One region of the Streptomyces sp. NPDC037288 genome, then DNA from elsewhere that is predicted to be linked to it. Evidence: predicted binding sites of a transcription regulator. Region 1 holds the regulator's gene; each other region holds the start of a gene.
The links. Region 1 encodes HrcA, which represses chaperone genes, less so after heat shock. Its sites were predicted from a motif close to TTNGCACTCNGNNNNNCNGAGTGCNAA; they were not measured.

Region 1 (7,722 bases):
CGAGAACCTGGTCACGGCCCTGACCGGCCAGCTCATCGTGCCCCGGCTGGCCGACTGGTGCGCGGTGTGGCTGGAGGACGAGGCGACCGTGCGCGGCGGCGCGGGCGGCGGTCCCGACCGGGTCTGGCACGGCAGCGAGAACCACATCGAGGAACTGCGGTGCGCCCTGGAGAAGGAGCCGCCCTGCCCGCGCGACGGGCTGCGCTCCGGCCCCGAGGCGTACCCGTGGCCCGGCCACGCGCTCGGTCCGCAGGGCACCGACGGCACGGCGCTGGCGTACCGGCTGATCGCGGGCGGCCGGCCGCTCGGCACGCTGGTCATCGGCCGCTGCGGGCTGCGTGGCTTCCCCGAGGAGGTCACCGGGCTCGTGGAGGACCTCGGCCGCCGGGTGGCCCTCGCCATCGGCGCGGCCCGCCAGTACGCCCGCCAGGCCACCATCAGCGCCGTCCTGCAGCGTGGTCTGCTGCCCGGCGCGGTCGCCGAGATCCCGGGCGTGAGCAGCGCGCTCGTGTACGAGCCCTGCGACAAGGGCGGCCCCAGCGGCGACTTCTACGACCTGTTCCCGGCCGGCGACGGCCGCTGGTGCTTCGCCGTCGGCGACGTCCAGGGCAAGGGCCCGGAGGCGGCGGTCGTGATCGGCCTCGCCCGGCCCTGGCTCCGCCTCCTCGCCCGCGAGGGCTACCGGGTCGCCGACGTCCTCGACCGCCTCAACCAGCTCCTCCTGGACGACGCCACCGAGGCCGCCGACGCCGCGGCCCGCGCCCTCGTCTCCGCGGGCGGACGGCCCGTGGCCCCCGGGGACGGCCCGCAGACCCGCTTCCTGTCCCTGCTCTACGGTGAGCTCACGCCGTACGAGGGCGGCGGGGTCCGCTGCACCCTCGCCTCCGCCGGCCACCCGCTCCCGCTCGTCCTGAGCCCCGACGGCACCGTGCGCACCGCCGCCCGCCCGCAGACCCTGCTCGGCGTGGTCGAGGACGAGACCTACGGCAGCGAGACCCTCGACCTGCGGCCCGGCGACAGCCTGCTGTGCGTCACCGACGGGGTGACCGAGCGGCGCTCCGGCTCCCGCCAGTTCGACGACGGCGACGGGCTCGCCCGCGCCCTGTCCGGCTGCGCCGGGCTCAGCGCCGAACTGATCGCGGAAAGGATCCGCCGCCTGGTGCACGACTTCGGCGGCGGCCTGCCCGATGACGACCTGGCGCTGTTGGTGCTCCAGGCGGAGTGACCGCCGGCGTACGGGACAATGGAGTACATGCCTTCCGCTCTCCCCGACGGCGAGCCCGTCCCCGCCGACGGCGCGCTGCCCGCCCACGCGCTCGCCGGGGCCGCCGACCGCCCGCTCGGCTTCTATCTGCACGTGCCGTACTGCGCGACCCGCTGCGGCTACTGCGACTTCAACACCTACACCGCGACCGAGCTGCGCGGCACGGGCGGCGTGCTGGCCTCCCGCGACAACTACGCCGACACGCTGACGGACGAGATCCGGCTCGCGCGGAAGGTGCTCGGCGACGATCCGCGCGCCGTGCGTACGGTCTTCGTCGGCGGCGGTACGCCCACGCTGCTGGCCGCGGACGACCTCGTCCGCATGCTGGGGGCCGTCCGCGACGAGTTCGGGCTGGCGCCGGACGCCGAGATCACGACCGAGGCGAACCCCGAGTCGGTCGACCCCGCGTACCTCGCCGCGCTCCGCGAGGGCGGCTTCAACCGGATCTCCTTCGGCATGCAGAGCGCGCGGAAGCATGTGCTGCGCGTGCTCGACCGTACGCACACCCCCGGCCGCCCCGAGGCGTGCGTCGCGGAGGCCCGGGCGGCGGGCTTCGAGCACGTCAACCTGGACCTGATCTACGGCACCCCCGGCGAGAGCGACGACGACTGGCGGGCCTCGCTGGACGCGGCGATCGGGGCCGGGCCGGACCACGTCAGCGCCTACGCGCTCATCGTCGAGGAGGGTACGCAACTGGCCCGCCGGATCCGCCGGGGCGAGGTCCCGATGACCGACGACGACGTCCACGCGGACCGGTACCTGATCGCGGAGGAGACCCTCTCCAAGGCGGGCTTCGACTGGTACGAGGTCTCCAACTGGGCCACCTCGGAGGCCGGCCGGTGCCTGCACAACGAGCTGTACTGGCGCGGCGCGGACTGGTGGGGGGCCGGTCCGGGGGCGCACTCGCACGTCGGCGGGGTGCGGTGGTGGAACGTCAAGCATCCGGGGGCGTACGCGGCGGCGCTTGCGTCGGGGAAGTCGCCGGGGGCCGGACGGGAGCTGCTGTCCGACGAGGACCGGCGGGTGGAGCGCATCCTGCTGGAGCTGCGGCTGCGGGAGGGGGTGCCGCTGTCGCTGCTGGAGGAGGAGGGCCTCGCGGCGTCCCGGCGGGCGCTGGGGGAGGGCCTCCTCCAGGAAGGGCCGTACGGGGAGGGGCGGGCCGTGCTGACGCTGCGGGGACGGTTGCTGGCGGACGCGGTGGTGCGGGACCTGGTGGACTGATCACCCCGGCGGGCGAAGCGCCCCGGACCTCCGAACGACCGGCCGGTGACCACCGGCCTGGTGAAGATCCTCGAGGAGCTTGAGCCTCAGGCCCCACCGCTGCCCGTGACGAAGTCGATCAGCTCCTCCACCCGCCCCAGCAACTCCGGCTCCAGGTCCTTGTAGGACCCCACCCGCCGCAGAATCGCCTGCCACACGGCCCCGGTGTTCTCCGACGGCCACCCGAGCGCCCGGCACACCCCCGTCTTCCAGTCCTGGCCCTTGGGCACCGCCGGCCATGCCTCGATCCCCAGCACGGCCGGCTTCACCGCCTGCCAGACGTCGATGTACGGGTGGCCCACCACCAACGCGTGTGCGCCGGTCACCGACTCGGCGATGCGCCATTCCTTCGTGCCCGGCACCAAGTGGTCCACCAGGACGCCCAGCCGCGCGTCCGGACCCGGCGCGAAGGAGGACACGATCGACGGCAGGTCGTCCACGCCCTCCAGGTACTCCACCACCACGCCCTCGATGCGCAGGTCGTCACCCCACACCTTCTCGACCAGCTCGGCGTCGTGCCGGCCCTCGACGTAGATGCGGCCGGCGCGGGCCACGCGGGCGCGGGCGCCGGGGACGGCGACCGAGCCGGAGGCGGTACGGGTGGGTCGTACCGGACCACCGGACGTGGGGCGTACGAGCGTCACCACCCGGCCCTCCAGCAGGAAGCCCCGCGGCTCCAGGGGGAACACCCGGTGCTTGCCGAAGCGGTCCTCCAGCGTCACCGTGCCCGCCTCGCAGCGGATCACCGCCCCGCAGAACCCGGTGCCGGGCTCCTCCACCACCAGGCCCGGCTCCGCCGCTACCTCCGGCGCGGGCTCCGGCTTCTTCCACGGCGGGGTCAGGTCGGCGGAGTACGGACGAGGGCGCGGGCCCGAAGGGCCCTCGTGGGAAGGGCGGGGGCGGGAGACGGGTGGGCGCATTCGGATGACGATAGGAGAAGCCGTACCCCATGACTCACGACACGCCGAAACGCGCCGCCAGTTGATCACGCTGGCGTCGCACGAACGCCGCGTCCACCACCGCTCCGTGACCGGGCACGTACGCCGCGTCCTCACCGCCCAGGGCGAGCAGCCGGTCGAGCGCGTCCGGCCAGCGGGACGGGACCGCGTCCGGGCCCGCCTGGGGCTCGCCGGACTCCTCGACCAGGTCGCCGCAGAAGACCACCTCGGGATCTCCCGGCACGAGCACCGCGAGGTCGTGCGCCGTGTGACCCGGGCCCACGTTCGCCAGCAGCGCCTGGCGACCGTCCCCGAGGTCCAGCGTCCACTCGCCGGAGACCGGATGCCGGGGCGGGCGCAGCGCGTCCACCGCCTCGTCGGCGTCGGTGACCGGCAGCCCGTTCCTGATCGCGTCCAGGCGCAGCTCCTCGCGCTCGTACGCGAAGACCGCGTCCAGGCCCACCGGGCCGTACACGTCCGCGCCCGCCATCGCCGCCGCCCCGAAGACATGGTCGAAATGGGGGTGGGTCAGCGCGAGATGGGTCACACGGCCGTCGGTCAGCTCCTCGGCCTGGGCCCGCAGCCGCGCGCCCTCGGCCAGACTGGAACCGGCGTCCACCATGAGGGCCGTACCCGCTCCGAGGACCAGCCCGACCGTACAGTCCCAGCCCGGGAGACGGCGGCGTCCGACCCCGGCGGCCAGCCGTTCCCACCCCAGCTCTTCCCAAGTCACCGTCATACCGCGACGCTAGCTGCACGAGCCCGCCGCGACCGTACCGACCTTGCCCTGGGTGTACCCGGCAGCCGTACACTGGGCCCGGGAACGCTGGCACTCGCGTGCGAAGAGTGCCAGGCAGACGAACCGCGGAACAGAGGGGACGACGTGCTGGAGGTGCGCGCCGAATGCTGAGTGAACGCAGGCTTCAGGTGCTGCGCGCCATCGTCCAGGACTACGTCGGCACCGAGGAGCCGGTCGGGTCGAAGGCCCTGACCGAGCGGCACAACCTCGGGGTCTCCCCGGCCACCGTCCGCAACGACATGGCGGCCCTGGAGGACGAGGGGTTCATCGCGCAGCCGCACACCAGCGCGGGGCGCATCCCCACCGACAAGGGCTACCGGCTGTTCGTGGACAAGCTCGCCGGCGTCAAGCCCATGACGGCGCCCGAGCGGCGGGCCATCCAGAACTTCCTGGAGGGCGCCGTCGACCTCGACGACGTCGTGGCGCGCACGGTGCGGCTGCTCGCGCAGCTGACCCGGCAGGTCGCCGTCGTGCAGTATCCGTCCCTGACCCGGTCCACCGTCCGGCACGTGGAGCTGCTCTCGCTCGCTCCCGCGCGCGTGATGCTCGTGCTGATCACGGACACCGGACGGGTCGAGCAGCGGATGGTCGACTGCCCGGCGCCCTTCGGCGAGAGCTCGCTCGCCGACCTGCGCGCGCGGCTGAACAGCCGGGTCGCGGGCCGCCGGTTCGCGGACGTGCCGAGGCTGGTCGAGGACCTTCCGGAGGCCTTCGAGGCCGAGGACCGCGGTACGGTCTCGACGGTGCTCTCCACTCTCCTGGAGACGCTCGTCGAGGAGAACGAGGAGCGGTTGATGATCGGCGGCACCGCCAATCTCACCCGCTTCGGGCATGATTTTCCCCTCATGATCCGGCCCGTCCTGGAGGCCCTGGAGGAGCAGGTCGTGCTCCTCAAGCTCCTCGGCGAGGCGAAGGATCCGGGCGTGACCGTGCGTATCGGGCACGAGAACGCCCACGAGGGACTCAACTCCACCTCGGTGGTGTCGGTGGGCTACGGTTCGGGCGGCGAGGCGGTTGCCAAGCTCGGCGTGGTCGGACCGACCCGCATGGACTACCCGGGAACGATGGGAGCGGTACGCGCAGTGGCACGGTACGTCGGACAGATCCTGGCGGAGTCGTAAGTGGCCACGGACTACTACGCCGTTCTCGGCGTGCGCCGCGACGCGTCGCAGGATGAGATCAAGAAGGCGTTCCGTCGGCTCGCGCGCGAGCTGCACCCGGACGTCAACCCGGATCCGAAGACCCAGGAGCGGTTCAAGGAGATCAACGCCGCTTACGAGGTGCTGTCGGACCCGCAGAAGAAGCAGGTCTACGACCTCGGCGGCGACCCGCTCTCCCAGTCCGGCGGCGCCGGTGCGGGCGGCTTCGGGGCCGGTGGCTTCGGCAACTTCTCCGACATCATGGACGCGTTCTTCGGTACGGCGTCGCAGCGCGGGCCGCGCTCGCGCACCCGGCGCGGCCAGGACGCGATGATCCGCATCGACATCGAGCTGGACGAGGCGGCCTTCGGGACCACCAAGGACATCCAGGTCGACACGGCGATCGTCTGCAACACCTGCAACGGCGAGGGCGCGGCGCCCGGTACGACCGCCCAGACGTGTGACATGTGCCGGGGCCGCGGTGAGGTCTCGCAGGTCACCCGGTCCTTCCTGGGCCAGGTCATGACGTCGCGTCCCTGCCCGCAGTGCCAGGGTTTCGGCACCGTGGTCCCCACCCCGTGCCCGGAGTGCGCCGGCGACGGCCGCGTCCGCTCCCGCCGCACGCTGACGGTGAAGATCCCGGCCGGTGTCGACAACGGCACGCGGATCCAGCTCGCCGGCGAGGGCGAGGTCGGGCCGGGCGGCGGTCCCGCCGGTGACCTGTACGTCGAGATCCACGAGCTGCCGCACCCGATGTTCCAGCGGCGCGGTGACGACCTGCACTGCACGGTGACGATCCCGATGACGGCCGCCGCGCTCGGTACGAAGGTGCCGCTGGAGACACTGGACGGCATGGAGGAGGTCGACATCCGGCCCGGCACCCAGTCCGGCCAGTCGATTCCGCTGCACAACCGGGGCGTCACGCATCTGCGCGGCGGCGGCCGGGGTGACCTGATCGTGCACGTCGAGGTGCAGACCCCGACCAAGCTGGACCCCGAGCAGGAGCGACTGCTGCGCGAGCTGGCCAAGCTACGCGGCGAGGAGCGTCCGCAGGGGCAGTTCCAGCCGGGGCAGCAGGGGTTGTTCTCGCGGTTGAAGGATGCGTTCAACGGCCGCTGACGCCGGCTGGAGCGGCGGCCGGGGGTCCGGGGGGTGGCCCCCGGGCAGGCACGGTCAGCCGGGGCAGCAGGGGTTGTTCTCGCGGTTGAAGGATGCGTTCAACGGCCGCTGACGCCGGCTGGAGGATGCCGCCGACGGGCGCTGCGACCTGGGACGAGGGGGTGCTTCGGCACCCCCTATGCCGTTGTCCTATGCCGTGCGACGCCCCGATTCGGACTTGTTCAAAGGACGTGACAACATGCGGTCATGTCCTCCGCGCTGACCGATCTCTTCCCCCACCCGATCGTGCAGGCCCCCATGGCGGGCGGAGTCTCCGTCCCGCAGCTCGTCGCCGCCGTCTCCGAGGCCGGCGGCCTCGGGTTCCTCGCCGCCGGATACAAGACCGCCGACGGCATGTACCAGGAGATCAAGCAGCTGCGGGGGCTCACGAGCCGCCCCTTCGGCGTGAACGTGTTCATGCCGCAGCCCGACTATGCCGAGTCGGGCGCCGTAGAGGTCTACGCCCACCAGCTGGCCGGCGAGGCCGCCTGGTACGAGACCGAGCTGGGCGACCCGGACAGCGGCCGGGACGACGGATACGACGCCAAGCTCGCCGTGCTCCTCGACAACCCGGTGCCGGTGGTCTCCTTCCACTTCGGTGTGCCGAGCCGGGAGGTGTTCGACAAGCTGCGCCGGGCCGGCACCCTCACCCTGGTCACCGCCACCACCGCCGAGGAGGCCCGCGTGGTGGAACAGGCCGGTGCGGACGCGGTGATCGCGCAGGGCGTGGAGGCCGGCGGTCACCAGGGAAGCCACCGCGACCTCCCCGAGAACGACGGCTCCGGCATCGGGCTGCTCTCGCTGGTCGCGCAGATCCGCGAGGCCGTGCGCATCCCGATCGTCGCCGCCGGCGGCATCATGCGCGGCGGCCAGATCGCCGCCGTCCTCGCGGCCGGCGCGAGCGCGGCCCAGCTGGGCACCGCCTTTCTCGCCACGCCCGAGTCCGGCGCCCACGCCCTGCACAAGCAGGCGCTGACCAACCCCCTGTTCGCGCGCACCGGGTTGACCCGCGCCTTCTCCGGAAGGCCGGCCCGCGGCCTGGTCAACCGGTTCCTGCGCGAGCACGGCCCGTACGCCCCCGCCGCCTACCCGGAGCTCCACCATCTCACCGCGCCGCTGCGCAAGGCCGCCGCCAAGGCCGGGGACGCGCAGGGCATGGCGCTG
Region 2 (7,722 bases), on a different contig from region 1:
GGATGGGCGAGCTGATCGAGGAGGTCACCAAGGCCGGCGTCATGCTCGAGACCGCCGGGCTGACCCCCGCCCAGCAGGGCACCACGGTGCGCTGGGAGGGCGGGAAGCTGTCCGTCACCGACGGGCCGTTCACCGAGTCCAAGGAGGTCGTCGGCGGCTACGCGATCATGCAGTGCAAGGACCGGGCCGAGGCCGTGGAGTGGACCAAGCGGTTCTTGAAGGTCCACGAGGACTACTGGACCGTCTCGTGCGAGGTGCGCGAGATCGCCGAGGGCTGACCGTCGTTGGCGGCGCGGGCGCCGGGGGTGTTGCATGGTGGGCTGTGGAACCACAGCCCACCGAGCCTCAGCCCACCGGGCCCGCCGCCGCCCACGCCATCGAGACCGTCTTCCGCCTGGAGTCGCCGCGTGTCATCGCCGGCGTGGCCCGGATCGTCCGCGACGTGGGCATCGCCGAGGAACTGGCGCAGGACGCCCTGGTCGCCGCCCTGGAGCAGTGGCCCCGTGACGGTGTGCCCGACAACCCCGGCGCCTGGCTCATGGCCACCGCCCGGCACCGGGCCGTCGACCTGATCCGGCGCCGCGAGACCTACGCCCGCAAGCTGGAGGAGATCGGCCGGGACCGCACACTGTCGTCCCCGCCGCCGTACGGCGGGCCCGCCGACCCGGACGACATCGACGACGACCTGCTCCGGCTCGTCTTCACCGCCTGCCACCCGGTGCTGTCGCCCGAGGCCCGCACCGCGCTCACGCTGCGCCTGCTCGGCGGCCTGACCACGGCCGAGATCGCCCGCGCCTACCTCGTCCCGGAGCCGACGATCGCCCAGCGCGTCGTCCGCGCCAAACGGACCCTGGCGAAGAAGAACGTCGCCTTCGAGGTGCCCTGCGGCCCCGACCGCGAGGCGCGCCTCGGCTCCGTCCTGGACGTCATCTACCTGATCTTCAACGAGGGGTACGCGGCGACCGCCGGCGACGACCTGCTGCGCCCCGGCCTGTGCGAGGACGCGCTGCGCCTGGCCCGCGTGCTGTCCGCGCTGATGCCCGAGGAGCCGGAGGTGCACGGCCTGACCGCGCTGCTGGAGTTCCAGGCGTCCCGCACGGCCGCCCGCACGGGTCCGGACGGCGAGCCGGTCCTGCTCAAGGACCAGAACCGCCGCCGCTGGAACCGCAGGCTCATCGCCCGCGGCGTACAGGCCCTCGACCGGGCCGGCGCCACGGCGACCGGCGCCCCGGGCCCCTACGCCCTCCAGGCGGCCATCGCCGCGTGCCACGCCCACGCGCACACGTACGAGGAGACCGACTGGCGGACCATCGCCACCCTGTACGGCCTGCTGGCCGCCCGTGCCCCGTCCCCGGTGGTCGAGCTGAACCGCGCGGTCGCCGTGTCGATGGCCGACGGCCCGGCCGAGGGCCTGAAACTGGTGGACGCCCTGGCCGCCGAACCCGCCCTGCGCGACTACCACCTGCTGCCCAGCGTCCGCGGCGACCTGCTGGCCCGGCTCGGGCGTACGGTTCAGGCCCGCGCGGAGTTCGAGCGGGCGGCCGGCCTGGCGCGCAACGACAAGGAACGGCAACTGCTGCTGCGCCGGGCCGGCGAGGTGCCGTCCTAGCCGGGCCTGCCCAGGTCCTGAGCGGGCCTGCCCACGAGCATGGTCGGCGCCCCGGCGACCCGGGTGAGGAACACCGTCGCCGCGTTCGGCCCCTGCGGCTTGACCTTCTTGCGCAGTTCCTCCGGCTCGACCGCCGACCCGCGCTTCTTCACGGTCAGCGTGCCGACCTCGCGCTCGCGCAGCAGGGCCTTCAACTTCTTGACGTTGAAGGGGAGTTGGTCGGTGATCTCGTAGGCGGAGGCGTACGGCGTGTGCCGCGGCTCGTCGGCGGTGACGTAGGCGATCGTCGGGTCGATCAGCCCGCCGTCCAGGTGTTCGGCCACCTCGGCGACCAGATGGGCGCGGATCACGGCACCGTCCGGTTCGTACAGGTACCGGCCCACCGGGCGCACCGCGGGATCGGGCAGGCCCCGGCCGAGCAGCGTGCGCGGGCCGGGCAGCAGCGTGGCGCGCACCGCCCCCGGCGCTCCCGTCCCGAACCACAGCACCGCCTCCTTCACATCACCGCCGTCGGAGATCCACTCCGCCTCGGCCTCGGCGGGGACGGCCTCGTGGGGGACACCCGGGGCGATCTTCAGCGCGGCCGTCGGGGCGGTCGAGGCGGCTCCCACCGCCCAGGACAGCGGCGGTGAGTAGGCCTCCGGGTCGAAGATCCTGCCGCGGCCCCCGCGGCGCGCCGGATCCACGAAGACCGCGTCGTACCCGGCGGTGTCCACCTCCGTGACGTCCGCCTCGCGCACCTCGATCAGCTCGCCCAGCCCCAGTTCCTCGGCGTTCGCCCGGGCCACGGCGGCCGTCACCGGATCCCGGTCCACGGCGAGCACCCGGATCCCCGCCCGGGCGAACGCGATCGCGTCCCCGCCGATCCCGCAGCACAGGTCGGCCACGGAGGTCACGCCGAGGCCCTTGAAGCGCTCCGCGCGATACGTCGCCACGCTGGTCCGCGTCGACTGCTCGACCCCGTTCGGCGTGAAGAACATCCGCCCCGCGTCCGCCGCCCCGAACTTCGCCGCCGCCCGCTGCCGCAGCCGGGCCTGGCCGAGCGCGGCCGACACCAGCTCGGCGGGATGGTCGCGGCGCAGCCGGGTGGCGACGGCGAGTTCGTCCGCCGGGGCGGTGTCGCGGACCTCGTCGAGGAGGGCACGGCCTTCGGGGGTGAGGAGCAGAGCGAGGTCGTTCACCGGGTCATTGTGGGCCAGTCGGTGGATCGTCCGCCTCCGGCGGCGGTGTCGGCCCGGGATCCGTGCCCTGGCCTGGGAGGATCCGGCACCATGCAACTAATCGTACAAAACGATAAAAATCAGATCCGGGTCAGGTGTCCCGCCCTCGCCCGCGGAGCCGCCGCGCTGGTCTGTGCCGCCCTTCTCGCCGGCTGTGCCGGCTCCGGCGCGGCCCGCCCCGCGTCCGGCCAGGGCGGCCCCGCGCACACCCTGAGTCCCCAGGCCCGCCAGGCCGCCGAACACGCCCGCCTGGTCGCCGCCGCCCGGCGCTGGGGACTGGACGAGGTCCCGCTGACGCCGCCGCCCCCGCCCGCGAAGAAGCCGCACATCACCGCCCGGGCCGGATTCGAGGTCGACCACCAGGAGGACTGGGAGCTGCCTCCGGTCTTCACCACGATCCCCACCCGGCAGAAGATCGTCTTCCTGACGATCGACGACGGTTCTGAGAAGGACCCGGACTTCCTGCGGATGATGCGGGAACTGAAGATCCCGTACACCGCCTTCCTCAGCAACTACCTGGTCAAGGACGACTACGGGTACTTCCGCAGGATGCAGTCCTACGGCCACACCCTCAACAACCACACCCTGCACCACCCCTATCTGCCGGGCCTGTCCTACGAGGAGCAGCGGGACGAGATCTGCGGCATGCAGGACATCATGGAGGAGCAGTTCGGCAGGCGCCCGACGGTCTTCCGCCCGCCCTACGGCGACTACGACCAGGACACCCTGCGCGCCGCCAAGGCCTGCGGCATCCGCTACGCGCCGATCTGGAACGAGGAGGTCTTCGTCGACCACTGGGAGTACCGCGAGGACGACCAGAAGATGCGCCGCGGCGACATCGTCCTCACCCACTTCCGTGGCCGCTCCGACTGGAACGGCACGATGGTCGACGACATGCGCCGCTTCCTGAACAAGGTCACCCGCGAGGGCTACGCCGTAGCCCGCCTGGAGGACTACCTGTGAGGTACGGCGGCAGCGCCGAGGGCCCCCGGGCGGTGTGCGGGAGGGCGGGTTCCGGTGGCCTTGGGGCGGCGTGCGGGGCGGCGGCTTCCGGTGGTCTGGGGCCGGTGTGCGGGGCGGCGGGTTCCGGTGGTCTGGGGCCGGTGTGCGGGGAGGTCGGCCCCGGCGGCGCGCAGGCGGTCTGCAGGAAGGCGGGGTTCAGGGGGCCGTGGGTGGGGCGGGCGCAGGGGGCCCTCGGTGGTTCGCGGGCGGGGGGCGGAGGAGGGGGCTGCGGGTGGCGCCCCGGACGGGCGCTGACCGCGGCGGTCCTCGCCCCGGTCCTCCTCCTCACCGGCTGCGCCCAGTCCGTCGACCCCATCGAGCGCCTCGGCATGAAGGCCGCCGAGGGTGTGCACCCGCCCGGCCCCGCCCCCGACCGGGCCTACCGCCGCTGGGGCCTGACCGAGCCCCTCGCCCGCCCGCCGCGCCCCACCGCCCGCACCCTCGCCCTCACCCCGCACACCGCCGGCCGCGCCCTGCCCCGCGTCATGGACCACGTCCCCACCCACGACCGGGTCGTCTTCCTCACCTACGACGACGGCGCCGACAAGGACCCCCGTTTCGTCGACATGGTCCGCGAACTCCGGCTGCCCGTCAGCATGTTCCTCACCGACAGCGTCGCCGGCCCCGGCTACGGCCACTTCGCCCGCCTGCGCCGGCTGGGCGCCGGCATCCAGAACCACACCCTCGACCACCGCGCGCTGTCCGGACTGCCCTACTCCGGCCAGCGCGCCGAGATCTGCGGCCAGCAGGACAGGCTCGCCTCCCGGCTCGGGGTGCGCCCCCGCCTCTTCCGCCCGCCGTACGGCTCGTACGACACCACCACCCTGCGCGCGGCGTCCGACTGCGGCATCTCCGCGCTCGTCCTGTGGCGCGCCGCCATGACCCCGGACGACCTCGTCTACACCCACGGCGCACACCACCTCCGCCCCGGCGACATCATCCTGATCGGCCCGGACGAGACAACGGGCCCCAGCCTGCGCGACCGCACCGCCCGGGCCGTGCGCAGGGTCCAGCAACGGGGGCTGACGGTGGGCCGGCTGGAGGACTACCTGTAGGAGGACTGCCTGCAGGCCGGGAAACCAGCCTGTCCGGGGGGCGGGAGCCCCCGGGGACGGCGGAGCAATCCGGCCACCGAGGACCCCGGCGCTGAACGGATCTTCGGCCGACGCGCCGCACGGCATTGGCACTCCGCTTGACCGAGTGCTAACCGCAGTCATAGTCTCGGCTCTGGCACTCCCCCCTGGAGAGTGCCAACAAAGCGACGGGCAGGTCCGGCACCCGCGACGACGGATCGACCTGGTCGCCACCTCAGACAGTTAACCCCGTGAGATCTCCGAAGGGGGAGGTCGGATCGTGACGACCACCAGCTCCAAGGTTGCCATCAAGCCGCTCGAGGACCGCATCGTGGTCCAGCCGCTCGACGCCGAGCAGACCACCGCCTCTGGCCTGGTCATCCCGGACACCGCGAAGGAGAAGCCCCAGGAGGGCGCCGTCCTCGCCGTGGGCCCGGGCCGCTTCGAGAACGGCGAGCGTCTGCCGCTCGACGTCAAGGTCGGCGACGTCGTCCTGTACAGCAAGTACGGCGGCACCGAGGTGAAGTACAACGGCGAGGAGTACCTCGTCCTCTCGGCTCGCGACGTGCTCGCGATCATCGAGAAGTAGTCACCTCGAGCAAACCTTTGCTTCTGAGCTGCGCCCCTGGCCCCCGCGACCGATAACGAAGCCGGGCGCCCGGGGCGCAGTTGTCTTTACTCCCACAGATTTCCGAGAGGGCTTCCGCTGTCATGGCGAAGATTCTGAAGTTCGACGAGGACGCCCGTCGCGCCCTTGAGCGCGGCGTCAACAAGCTGGCCGACACGGTGAAGGTGACGATCGGCCCCAAGGGCCGCAACGTCGTCATCGACAAGAAGTTCGGTGCCCCCACCATCACCAACGACGGTGTCACGATCGCCCGCGAGGTCGAGATCGAGGACCCGTACGAGAACCTCGGCGCGCAGCTGGTGAAGGAGGTGGCGACCAAGACCAACGACATCGCGGGTGACGGCACCACCACCGCCACCGTGCTCGCCCAGGCGCTGGTGCGCGAGGGCCTGAAGAACGTCGCCGCCGGTGCCTCCCCGGCCGCCCTGAAGAAGGGCATCGACGCCGCCGTCAAGGCCGTCTCCGACGACCTGCTGGCTTCCGCCCGCCCGATCGACGAGAAGTCCGACATCGCCGCCGTCGCCGCGCTGTCCGCCCAGGACCAGCAGGTCGGCGAGCTCATCGCCGAGGCGATGGACAAGGTCGGCAAGGACGGTGTCATCACCGTCGAGGAGTCCAACACCTTCGGTCTGGAGCTGGACTTCACCGAGGGCATGGCCTTCGACAAGGGCTACCTGTCGCCGTACTTCGTGACGGACCAGGAGCGCATGGAGGCCGTCCTCGACGACCCGTACATCCTCATCAACCAGGGCAAGATCAGCTCCATCCAGGACCTGCTGCCGCTGCTGGAGAAGGTCATCCAGGCCGGCGCCTCCAAGCCGCTGCTGATCATCGCCGAGGACGTCGAGGGCGAGGCCCTGTCGACCCTGGTCGTCAACAAGATCCGCGGCACCTTCAACGCCGTCGCGGTGAAGGCCCCTGGCTTCGGCGACCGCCGCAAGGCGATGCTGCAGGACATGGCGATCCTCACCGGCGCCACCGTCATCTCCGAGGAGGTCGGCCTCAAGCTCGACCAGGTCGGCCTGGACGTGCTCGGCTCCGCCCGCCGCGTGACGGTCACCAAGGACGACACCACGATCGTCGAGGGTGCCGGCAAGGCCGAGGACCTCACCGGCCGCGTCGCGCAGATCAAGGCCGAGATCGAGAACACCGACTCCGACTGGGACCGCGAGAAGCTCCAGGAGCGCCTCGCGAAGCTGGCCGGCGGCGTGTGCGTGATCAAGGTCGGCGCCGCCACCGAGGTGGAGCTGAAGGAGAAGAAGCACCGTCTGGAGGACGCCATCTCCGCGACCCGCGCCGCGGTCGAGGAGGGCATCGTCTCCGGTGGTGGCTCCGCCCTGGTCCACTCCTCCAAGGTCCTCGAGGGCAACCTCGACAAGACCGGCGACGAGGCCACCGGTGTCGCGGTCGTCCGCAACGCCGTGGTCGAGCCGCTGCGCTGGATCGGCGAGAACGCCGGCCAGGAGGGCTACGTCATCGTCTCCAAGGTCAAGGACCTGGAGAAGGGGCAGGGCTACAACGCCGCCACCGGCGAGTACGGCGACCTGGTCAAGGCCGGCGTCATCGACCCGGTGAAGGTCACCCGCTCCGCCCTGGAGAACGCCGCCTCCATCGCCTCCCTGCTGCTCACGACCGAGACCCTGGTCGTCGAGAAGAAGGAAGAGGAAGAGCCGGCCGCCGCGGGCCACGGCCACGGCCACGCCCACTGAGCCAAGCGCTCCCGACGAAGGCCCGGCACCCGTCACGGTGCCGGGCCTTCGCCCTGTCTACTGCTCCAACTCGTCCAGTGCGCCCAGTTGCTGCATCAGCCCCAGCTGGTCGTGCTGCCACCAGGTTTCGGCGATCTTGCCGTGGTCCGTGAAGCGGAAGAGTGTCATTCCGGTCATGGAGACCCGCCTGCCCGTGGGCGCGATCCCCAGGAAGTCCCCTTTGTGCGTGGCGTTCCAGATCCACCGCGCGCAGGCCCGGTCGCCCTCGGCGAGCACGTCCTCGACCGTGAAGGTGAAGTCGAAGGAGCCGCGCCACATCCGGTACTCGGCGCGGACGTTGTCCAGGCCGATGGTGTCCTGCGGGTTCACCGGGTCGTGGCTGTGGACGTCCTCGTCCAGCAGATTGTTGAGCGGCGCCAGCTCGCCCGCGCTCTGGAGCTCCTCGAAGAACCTGAGCACGGTGTCCTCGGCCAGCCGCTCG
Region 3 (7,722 bases), on a different contig from region 1:
CACGAAACCGGCCAGCTGCGGCCAGTGCATGTTCAGCAGTGGGCGGGCCATCAGCTCGGTGACCCGGCCGCCCTGCCCGGCGGCGCCGCCGAGCGGACGGTCGTACATGCCCTTGACCAGGTCCACGTCCGGCTCGGTGAGCAGCGGGCCGACGATTCCGGAGACGAAGTCGGAGGAGAACTCCTTCAGGTCGGCGTCGATGAAGCAGACGATGTCCCCGCCGGTCACCAGCAGGGAGCGCCACAGCACTTCACCCTTTCCGGGGACGGCGGGGATGCGGGGCAGGATCTCGTCGCGGTGAACGACCCGGGCGCCCGCGGCGGCGGCGACCTCGGAGGTGCGGTCGGTGGAGCCGGAGTCGACGACGACGATCTCGTCGACGAGCGGTACCTGCTCCACGAGGTCGTGACGGATGACCGCGACGATGTCGCCGACCGTCTCCTCCTCGTTGAGCGCGGGCAGCACGACGCTGATCGTCTGGCCCGTGCGCTGTTTGGCGGACAGGATCCGGTGGAGAGGGCGATCGGTCACGGACCAGGAGCGGGTGGACAGCCAGCGCTCGACTTCTTCCAGCACGGTCTGCGACTCCTCACTGTTCGTGACCACACGGGTGAGCCGTGTGATCCATCTCGCGGTTCGGACGACTATCTCAACTGTCCTGGCCGTCGGTTACAGTCTTGAACAACGCCGATGACCATCGCATGTCGGGGGTCATGGGCGTCCACAACCGCATACAGCTCATCCAGAGGGGCAGAGGGACACGGCCCGATGAAGCCCCGGCAACCCTCCAGTCGGTTCTTGTCACGTTGACGTGGCGAGGCTCCCGGCTAGGGAAGGTGCCAAATCCGTCTCACGGCGAGATGCGTCGTGAGGAAGATGAGGAGAAAGGGCCTCGCCTCCATGGCTGTGCAGACAGTTGCAAGCACCAGCAGTTCCACCGTCGACCTCGGTCCCGCCGCTGCCCTGAGCTGTCGGGAGTGCGGTCACCGCGTGCCGCTCGGCCCGGTGTTCGCCTGCGAGGAGTGTTTCGGCCCGCTGGAGATCGCCTACGACTTCGCCGGCTACGACACCGAAGAGCTGCGCCGCCGTATCGAGGCCGGTCCCGCGAACATCTGGCGTTACGCGCCGCTGCTGCCCGTCCCGGCCGACGTGGCCGACAAGCCGAACCTGAACCCGGGCTGGACCCAGCTCGTCCGGGCCGACAACCTCGCCGCCGAACTCGGCGTCACCGGCGGCCTGTTCGTGAAGGACGACTCCGGCAACCCGACGCACTCCTTCAAGGACCGTGTCGTCGCCCAGGCCCTGGAGGCCGCCCGCGCCTTCGGCTTCACGACGCTGAGCTGCTCCTCCACCGGCAACCTCGCCGGTGCCGTCGGCGCCGCCGCCGCCCGGGCCGGCTTCCGCTCCTGCGTGTTCATCCCGCACGACCTGGAGCAGGGCAAGGTCGTCATGGCCGCGGTCTACGGCGGCGAGCTCGTCGGCATCGAGGGCAACTACGACGACGTGAACCGCTTCTGCTCCGAGCTGATCGGCGACCCGGCCGGCGAGGGCTGGGGCTTCGTCAACGTCAACCTGCGGCCGTACTACGCGGAGGGCTCCAAGACCCTCGCGTACGAGGTCTGTGAGCAGCTCGGCTGGCGGCTGCCCGACCAGATCGTGATCCCGATCGCCTCCGGTTCCCAGCTCACGAAGATCGACAAGGGTCTGCAGGAGCTGATCAAGCTGGGTCTGGTGGAGGACAAGCCGTACAGGATCTTCGGCGCGCAGGCCGAGGGCTGCTCGCCGGTGTCGACCGCCTTCAAGGCCGGCCACGACGTCGTTCGGCCCCAGAAGCCGAACACCATCGCCAAGTCCCTCGCCATCGGCAATCCGGCCGACGGCCCCTACGTCCTGGACATCGCCCGGCGCACCGGCGGTGCCGTGGAGGACGTCACGGACGAGGAAGTCGTCGACGCGATCAAGCTGCTGGCCCGCACCGAGGGCATCTTCGCGGAGACGGCGGGCGGTGTGACCGTCGGCGTCACCCGCAAGCTGCTCAAGGACGGCGTCCTGGATCCGACGAAGACCACGGTCGTCCTCAACACGGGTGACGGCCTGAAGACCCTCGACGCGGTGGCCGGGACCGGCCTCACCGCCACCATCCGCCCGACCCTGGACTCCTTCCGAGAGGCTGGCCTCGCATGAGCGTGACCGTTCGCATCCCCACCATCCTGCGCACCTACACCGGCGGCCAGGCCGAGGTCGCCGCCGAGGGCGCGACCCTCGCCGAGGTCATCGAGGACCTGGAGAAGAACCACACGGGGATCGCCGCCCGTGTCCTGGACGACCAGGGCAAGCTGCGCCGGTTCGTGAACGTCTACGTCAACGACGACGACGTCCGCTTCGAGCAGGGCCTCGAGACCGCCACCCCGGACGGCGCCGGTGTGTCCATCATTCCGGCGGTCGCCGGCGGCTGATCGTTACCTTGGGTAACCCCAGTTACTCATTGTTCATGGAATTGCCTCCTCCGTGAGAGAAGCGGAGGGGGCAATTCTGCGTGATTGAGCGCGGTACAGTTGGGGAACCTGGGCACGGCGTCAGGGCGTAAGCCCTGGATTTCATGCCGCACACCCCGCAAGATGCAGCCAAAGTGCGGGGCTTTTATGCGGCTTTTGTAACCTTTGCGGGGCCCGACTTGCCCCGAAGTCAGGTGAATTCTCACCACATTCCGGACCGTTCGCGTCCAGAATTCTCGTCCGATTGACCTGTTGCAGACGGCAGTTGGACAGATACATTCAGCCGCGGTCGACGCGTTCCGGCGCACGCCCCCGACCAATGGGGGGTGAGGTCTGACCCGGGTCCGCGAAGTGTGGATCTGTGCAAGGGCCAGTAATAGGGGAGTTAGGCATGGCTCAGGGCACCGTCAAGTGGTTCAACGCGGAGAAGGGGTACGGCTTCATCGCGGTCGACGGTGGTGCGGATGTTTTCGTCCACTACAGCGCGATCCAGATGGACGGTTACCGCACCCTGGAAGAGGGACAGCGGGTCGACTTCGAGATCTCGCAGGGCCAGAAGGGCCCGCAGGCGGACATGGTCCGGCTGGCGACCAGCTGAAGCACGCGTCGACTGACAGCGACGTTCTACGTTCGTCTTCGAAGGGCCCGTACCTCCTGGGGTACGGGCCCTTCGTCATGCCCGGCGCCCTTGTTCGCGCGGGGCTGAGCGCCCCCCGCGGCATGCCCGGGGCGCTTGCACTCGGAGGTGCCGAGTGCTAATCATTGGCGTTAGCACTCTGAAGGTGAGAGTGACAAAGAAGGACCGGGTCGGTGAGGCCCGCAGGCCAAGTGGGGCAAGGAACCACGGGGCCGGCGAGCCGTCCGTCGCGGGCGCGGGCGCGGTCCGAAGGAATCACCCCCAGTCCTGGAGGGACCACTTCACATGGCCAAGATCATCGCGTTCGACGAGGAGGCGCGGCGCGGCCTCGAGCGCGGCATGAACCAGCTCGCGGACGCCGTCAAGGTGACGCTCGGCCCCAAGGGCCGCAACGTCGTCCTCGAGAAGAAGTGGGGCGCCCCCACGATCACCAACGATGGTGTCTCCATCGCCAAGGAGATCGAGCTCGAGGACCCGTACGAGAAGATCGGCGCCGAGCTGGTCAAGGAAGTCGCCAAGAAGACGGACGACGTCGCCGGTGACGGTACGACCACCGCGACCGTGCTCGCCCAGGCCCTGGTCAAGGAGGGTCTGCGCAACGTCGCCGCCGGTGCCAACCCGATGGCCCTGAAGCGCGGCATCGAGAAGGCCGTCGAGGCCGTCTCCGGCGCCCTGCTGGAGCAGGCGAAGGACGTCGAGACCAAGGAGCAGATCGCCTCCACCGCGTCCATCTCCGCCGCCGACACCCAGATCGGCGAGCTGATCGCCGAGGCCATGGACAAGGTCGGCAAGGAAGGCGTCATCACCGTCGAGGAGAGCAACACCTTCGGCCTGGAGCTCGAGCTCACCGAGGGTATGCGCTTCGACAAGGGCTACATCTCCGCCTACTTCGCGACCGACATGGAGCGCATGGAGGCGTCGCTCGAGGACCCGTACATCCTCATCGCCAACTCCAAGATCGGCTCCGTCAAGGACCTGCTCCCGCTCCTGGAGAAGGTCATGCAGTCGGGCAAGCCGCTGCTGATCATCGCCGAGGACGTCGAGGGCGAGGCCCTGTCGACCCTGGTCGTCAACAAGATCCGCGGCACCTTCAAGTCCGTCGCCGTCAAGGCCCCGGGCTTCGGCGACCGCCGCAAGGCCATGCTCGGCGACATCGCCATCCTCACGGGCGGCGAGGTCATCTCCGAGGAGGTCGGCCTCAAGCTGGAGAACGCGACCCTGGACCTCCTGGGCCGCGCCCGCAAGGTCGTCATCACCAAGGACGAGACCACCATCGTCGACGGTGCCGGCTCCTCCGAGCAGGTCAACGGCCGCGTGAACCAGATCCGCGCCGAGATCGAGAACAGCGACTCGGACTACGACCGCGAGAAGCTGCAGGAGCGCCTGGCGAAGCTCGCCGGCGGTGTCGCGGTCATCAAGGCCGGTGCCGCCACCGAGGTGGAGCTCAAGGAGCGCAAGCACCGCATCGAGGACGCCGTCCGCAACGCCAAGGCGGCCGTCGAGGAGGGCATCGTCGCCGGTGGTGGCGTGGCCCTGCTGCAGGCCTCCCAGGTCTTCGAGAAGCTGGAGCTCGAGGGTGACGAGGCGACCGGCGCCAACGCCGTGCGCATCGCGCTCGAGGCCCCGCTGAAGCAGATCGCCGTCAACGCCGGCCTCGAGGGCGGTGTCGTGGTGGAGAAGGTGCGCAACCTGACCCCGGGCCACGGCCTGAACGCCGCGACCGGCGAGTACGTCGACCTGGTCGCCGAGGGCATCATCGACCCGGCGAAGGTGACCCGTTCCGCGCTGCAGAACGCCGCCTCCATCGCCGCGCTGTTCCTCACCACCGAGGCCGTCATCGCCGACAAGCCGGAGAAGGCCGCCGCGCCGGCCGGCGGCGGCATGCCGGGCGGTGACATGGACTTCTGATCGACCCCTGGTTGATCACGTCCTTTACCGAGGGCGGCACTCCCTGTCAGTGGCAGGGGGTGCCGCCCTCGGGCGTGTCCGGGAGCCGGTGGCGGGCGCGGTGAGGGCCGTCAGGCGCCGCAGGCTGGCCTGACGCTGCACCACACTCAGCCCGGTGACGGCGGCACCGAGCGCCAGCCAGCCCGCGGGACCGGCCGTCATCACCGCACCGGTCAGCAGCAGGGGCCCCACCGACTTCTGCACCGACTGCGCCATCCCGGCCACGCCCAGATAGGAAGCACGGGCGCGCGGTGGCGCCAGGACGACCGCCAGCTCCCAGGAACTCACGGAGCGCAGCAGTTCGGCCAGGGTGACCAGCATCGCGGCGGCCAGCATGGCGAGCGAGGCGGACCAGGCCCCGCCACCGGTGGCGGTCGCCAGCACGAGGCAGCCGGCGAGCAGCGTCATGCCGTACCAGCCCACTGCCGCGGCCGCCCGGCGCGCGCCTTCGGCCCGTGCCGAGACCCGCAGTTGCAGGACCACCACGAGCACGGTGTTGACCACCAGGAACGCGGGGACGACCGCGTGCGGCGCGCTGGTGTGGTGCACCAGCCACAGCGGCAGCCCGACGCTGAGAACGGAGTCGTCCAGGTTCATCGGGATGTCGAGGAGGACGAAGAGCAGGTAGCCGGGATCCCGCCAGGGGCTGCGGGCGGGGGTCGGGTCGGGGGCGGGTGTGCTGCCGTCGCCGTGCGCCACGATCAGGCCCTGGCCGGCCGGTTCCCGGGTCCGCCAGACCAGCGCGGCGGCCACGAGGTAGGACAGCGCGTTGGCCAGGATCAGCGCGCGGTAGGCGTTCGGGGTGCCCACGGCGAGGCCGAGCGCGGCGATGCCCGCACCGACGGCGTATCCGGCGTTCGCCACGCTGCGGAACAGCGCCTGGTAGGTGGCTCGCCGCTCACCCGCGACCCGGGTGGCGAAGAGCATCTCCAGTGTCTTGGCCGCTCGCTCCGCCAGACTGGTGAGGGCGACCACGGGCAGCAGGGTGGCGAGGTCGTCGGCGACCAGCAGCAGGACCATCGTGCCCAGGCGCAGCAGGTGACAGCCGATCAGCAGACCCCGCACGGGAAGCCGTTCGGCGGCCCGCCCGGCGAGCGGCGACCCGGCGATCCCCGCGACCGCGCCCACCCCCAGCAGCAGCCCGAGCCGGCGCGCGTCCAGCCCGCTCACGTAGGTGAAGTAGAGGACGCAGGCCGCGGCCCACACACCCGTTCCGGTCCGGTCCACGCACTGCGCGAGCAGCATGGTCCGCGCGTCCCGCCCGCCCGGTGGCCGTCGCAGCTGCGCTATCAGCCCGTCCCCGCCGTCCTTGCCGTTTCCGGCCCGTCGCATGGCCAGCCCCCGTTTCCCACCGTCGCGGTAATCTCGATGTCAAGATACTTGATATCGATAGACGGAGGTGGGCGCGGGAGCGGGTGGGGCCGGACCGTTCGGGCGGTGGCGCGTCCCTGATCGCAGTGGCTTGAGCCTTGGCCTCCGCCACCACCTCGAAGTGCTCCTCGAACTTCGATTTGGCCGCTGCCCCAGCTGCTCCGGGCGCGCGGTGATGACGACGGGTCGAGGTCCTTCGGTCCTGCCATGTGAGTGGTGTCACGTGAAGGGCTTCGGCGGGGCGGAATGTGGGGCAGCGCATAGGCGATTACTTAAGAGCCTGCAACAATGCGTGCTCACATACCGTCCGGTTAACCCCGCCACTCACGAGGAGCCCCTCACGTGACCGTCACGACGCCCGCCTCCCGCGCGGCCCAGATACTGTCCCGCCCGATCGCGCTCAACGGTCTCACCGTTCCGAACCGGATCGTGATGGCGCCGATGACCCGCATGTTCTCCCCGGGCGGCATCCCCGGCGAGGACGTGCGCTCCTACTACTCCCGCCGCGCCGCCGCCGGCGTCGGGCTCATCGTCACCGAGGGGACGTACGTCGGCCACGAGTCGGCCGGGCAGAGCGACCGGGTGCCGCGGTTCCACGGCGAGGAGCAGCTCGCGGGCTGGGCGAAGGTCGCCGAGGACGTGCACGCGGCGGGCGGCACGATCGTGCCGCAGCTGTGGCACATCGGCATGGTCCGCAGCCAGGGCGACGCCCCCTTCCCGGACGCCCCGGCCGTCGGCCCCTCCGGCCTGGTCACCGCGGGTGCCGAGCCCACGGGCAAGGCGATGACCCAGAAGGACCTGGACGACGTGATCGGCGCGTTCGCCCGGGCCGCCGCCGACGCCGAGCGCATCGGATTCGACGGCGTGGAGATCCACGGCGCCCACGGCTACCTCCTCGACCAGTTCCTGTGGGAGGGCACCAACCGGCGCACGGACGCCTACGGCGGTGACCCGGTGGCCCGTGCGAAGTTCTCCGCGGAGATCGTGGCGGCGGTCCGCGAGGCGGTCTCCGCCGACTTCCCGGTCCTCTTCCGCTACTCGCAGTGGAAGCAGCAGGACTACACCGCCCGGCTCGCCGAGACCCCCGAGGAGCTGGAGACCATCCTGACCCCGCTCGCCGCGGCCGGCGTCGACGTCTTCCACGCCTCCACCCGCCGCTACTGGCTGCCCGAGTTCGACGGCTCCGACCTGAACCTGGCGGGCTGGACGAAGAAGCTCACCGGCAAGCAGGTCATCACCGTCGGTTCGGTCGGTCTCGACGGCGACTTCATC

Region 2: a site for HrcA is predicted at 5,012-5,038, ahead of groES (co-chaperone GroES). Genes of this name have one in related genera too.
Region 3: a site for HrcA is predicted at 3,264-3,290, ahead of groL (chaperonin GroEL). Genes of this name have one in related genera too.

Annotation. Positions count from the first base shown of each region.
Region 1 covers NZ_JBVJVY010000001.1:325,132-332,853, reverse strand. Annotated here, with positions in the region: gene ACZ7GZ_RS01615 (SpoIIE family protein phosphatase) at 1-1,225, shown strand, start outside; gene hemW (radical SAM family heme chaperone HemW) at 1,253-2,485, shown strand; gene ACZ7GZ_RS01605 (DUF3097 domain-containing protein) at 2,572-3,444, opposite strand; gene ACZ7GZ_RS01600 (MBL fold metallo-hydrolase) at 3,479-4,201, opposite strand; gene hrcA (heat-inducible transcriptional repressor HrcA) at 4,366-5,382, shown strand; gene dnaJ (molecular chaperone DnaJ) at 5,383-6,519, shown strand; gene ACZ7GZ_RS01585 (nitronate monooxygenase) at 6,766-7,722, shown strand, end outside.
Region 2 covers NZ_JBVJVY010000008.1:194,732-202,453, forward strand. Annotated here, with positions in the region: gene ACZ7GZ_RS12870 (YciI family protein) at 1-278, shown strand, start outside; gene ACZ7GZ_RS12875 (RNA polymerase sigma factor) at 323-1,609, shown strand; gene ACZ7GZ_RS12880 (class I SAM-dependent methyltransferase) at 1,606-2,790, opposite strand; gene ACZ7GZ_RS12885 (polysaccharide deacetylase family protein) at 2,881-3,792, shown strand; gene ACZ7GZ_RS12890 (polysaccharide deacetylase family protein) at 4,083-4,886, shown strand; gene groES (co-chaperone GroES) at 5,185-5,493, shown strand; gene groL (chaperonin GroEL) at 5,616-7,241, shown strand; gene ACZ7GZ_RS12905 (ester cyclase) at 7,299-7,722, opposite strand, start outside.
Region 3 covers NZ_JBVJVY010000024.1:2,544-10,265, reverse strand. Annotated here, with positions in the region: gene ACZ7GZ_RS25095 (glucosyl-3-phosphoglycerate synthase) at 1-576, opposite strand, end outside; SAM riboswitch class I at 736-883, shown strand; gene thrC (threonine synthase) at 901-2,184, shown strand; gene ACZ7GZ_RS25085 (MoaD/ThiS family protein) at 2,181-2,456, shown strand; gene ACZ7GZ_RS25080 (cold-shock protein) at 2,887-3,093, shown strand; gene groL (chaperonin GroEL) at 3,418-5,040, shown strand; gene ACZ7GZ_RS25070 (MFS transporter) at 5,065-6,411, opposite strand; gene ACZ7GZ_RS25065 (NADH:flavin oxidoreductase) at 6,793-7,722, shown strand, end outside.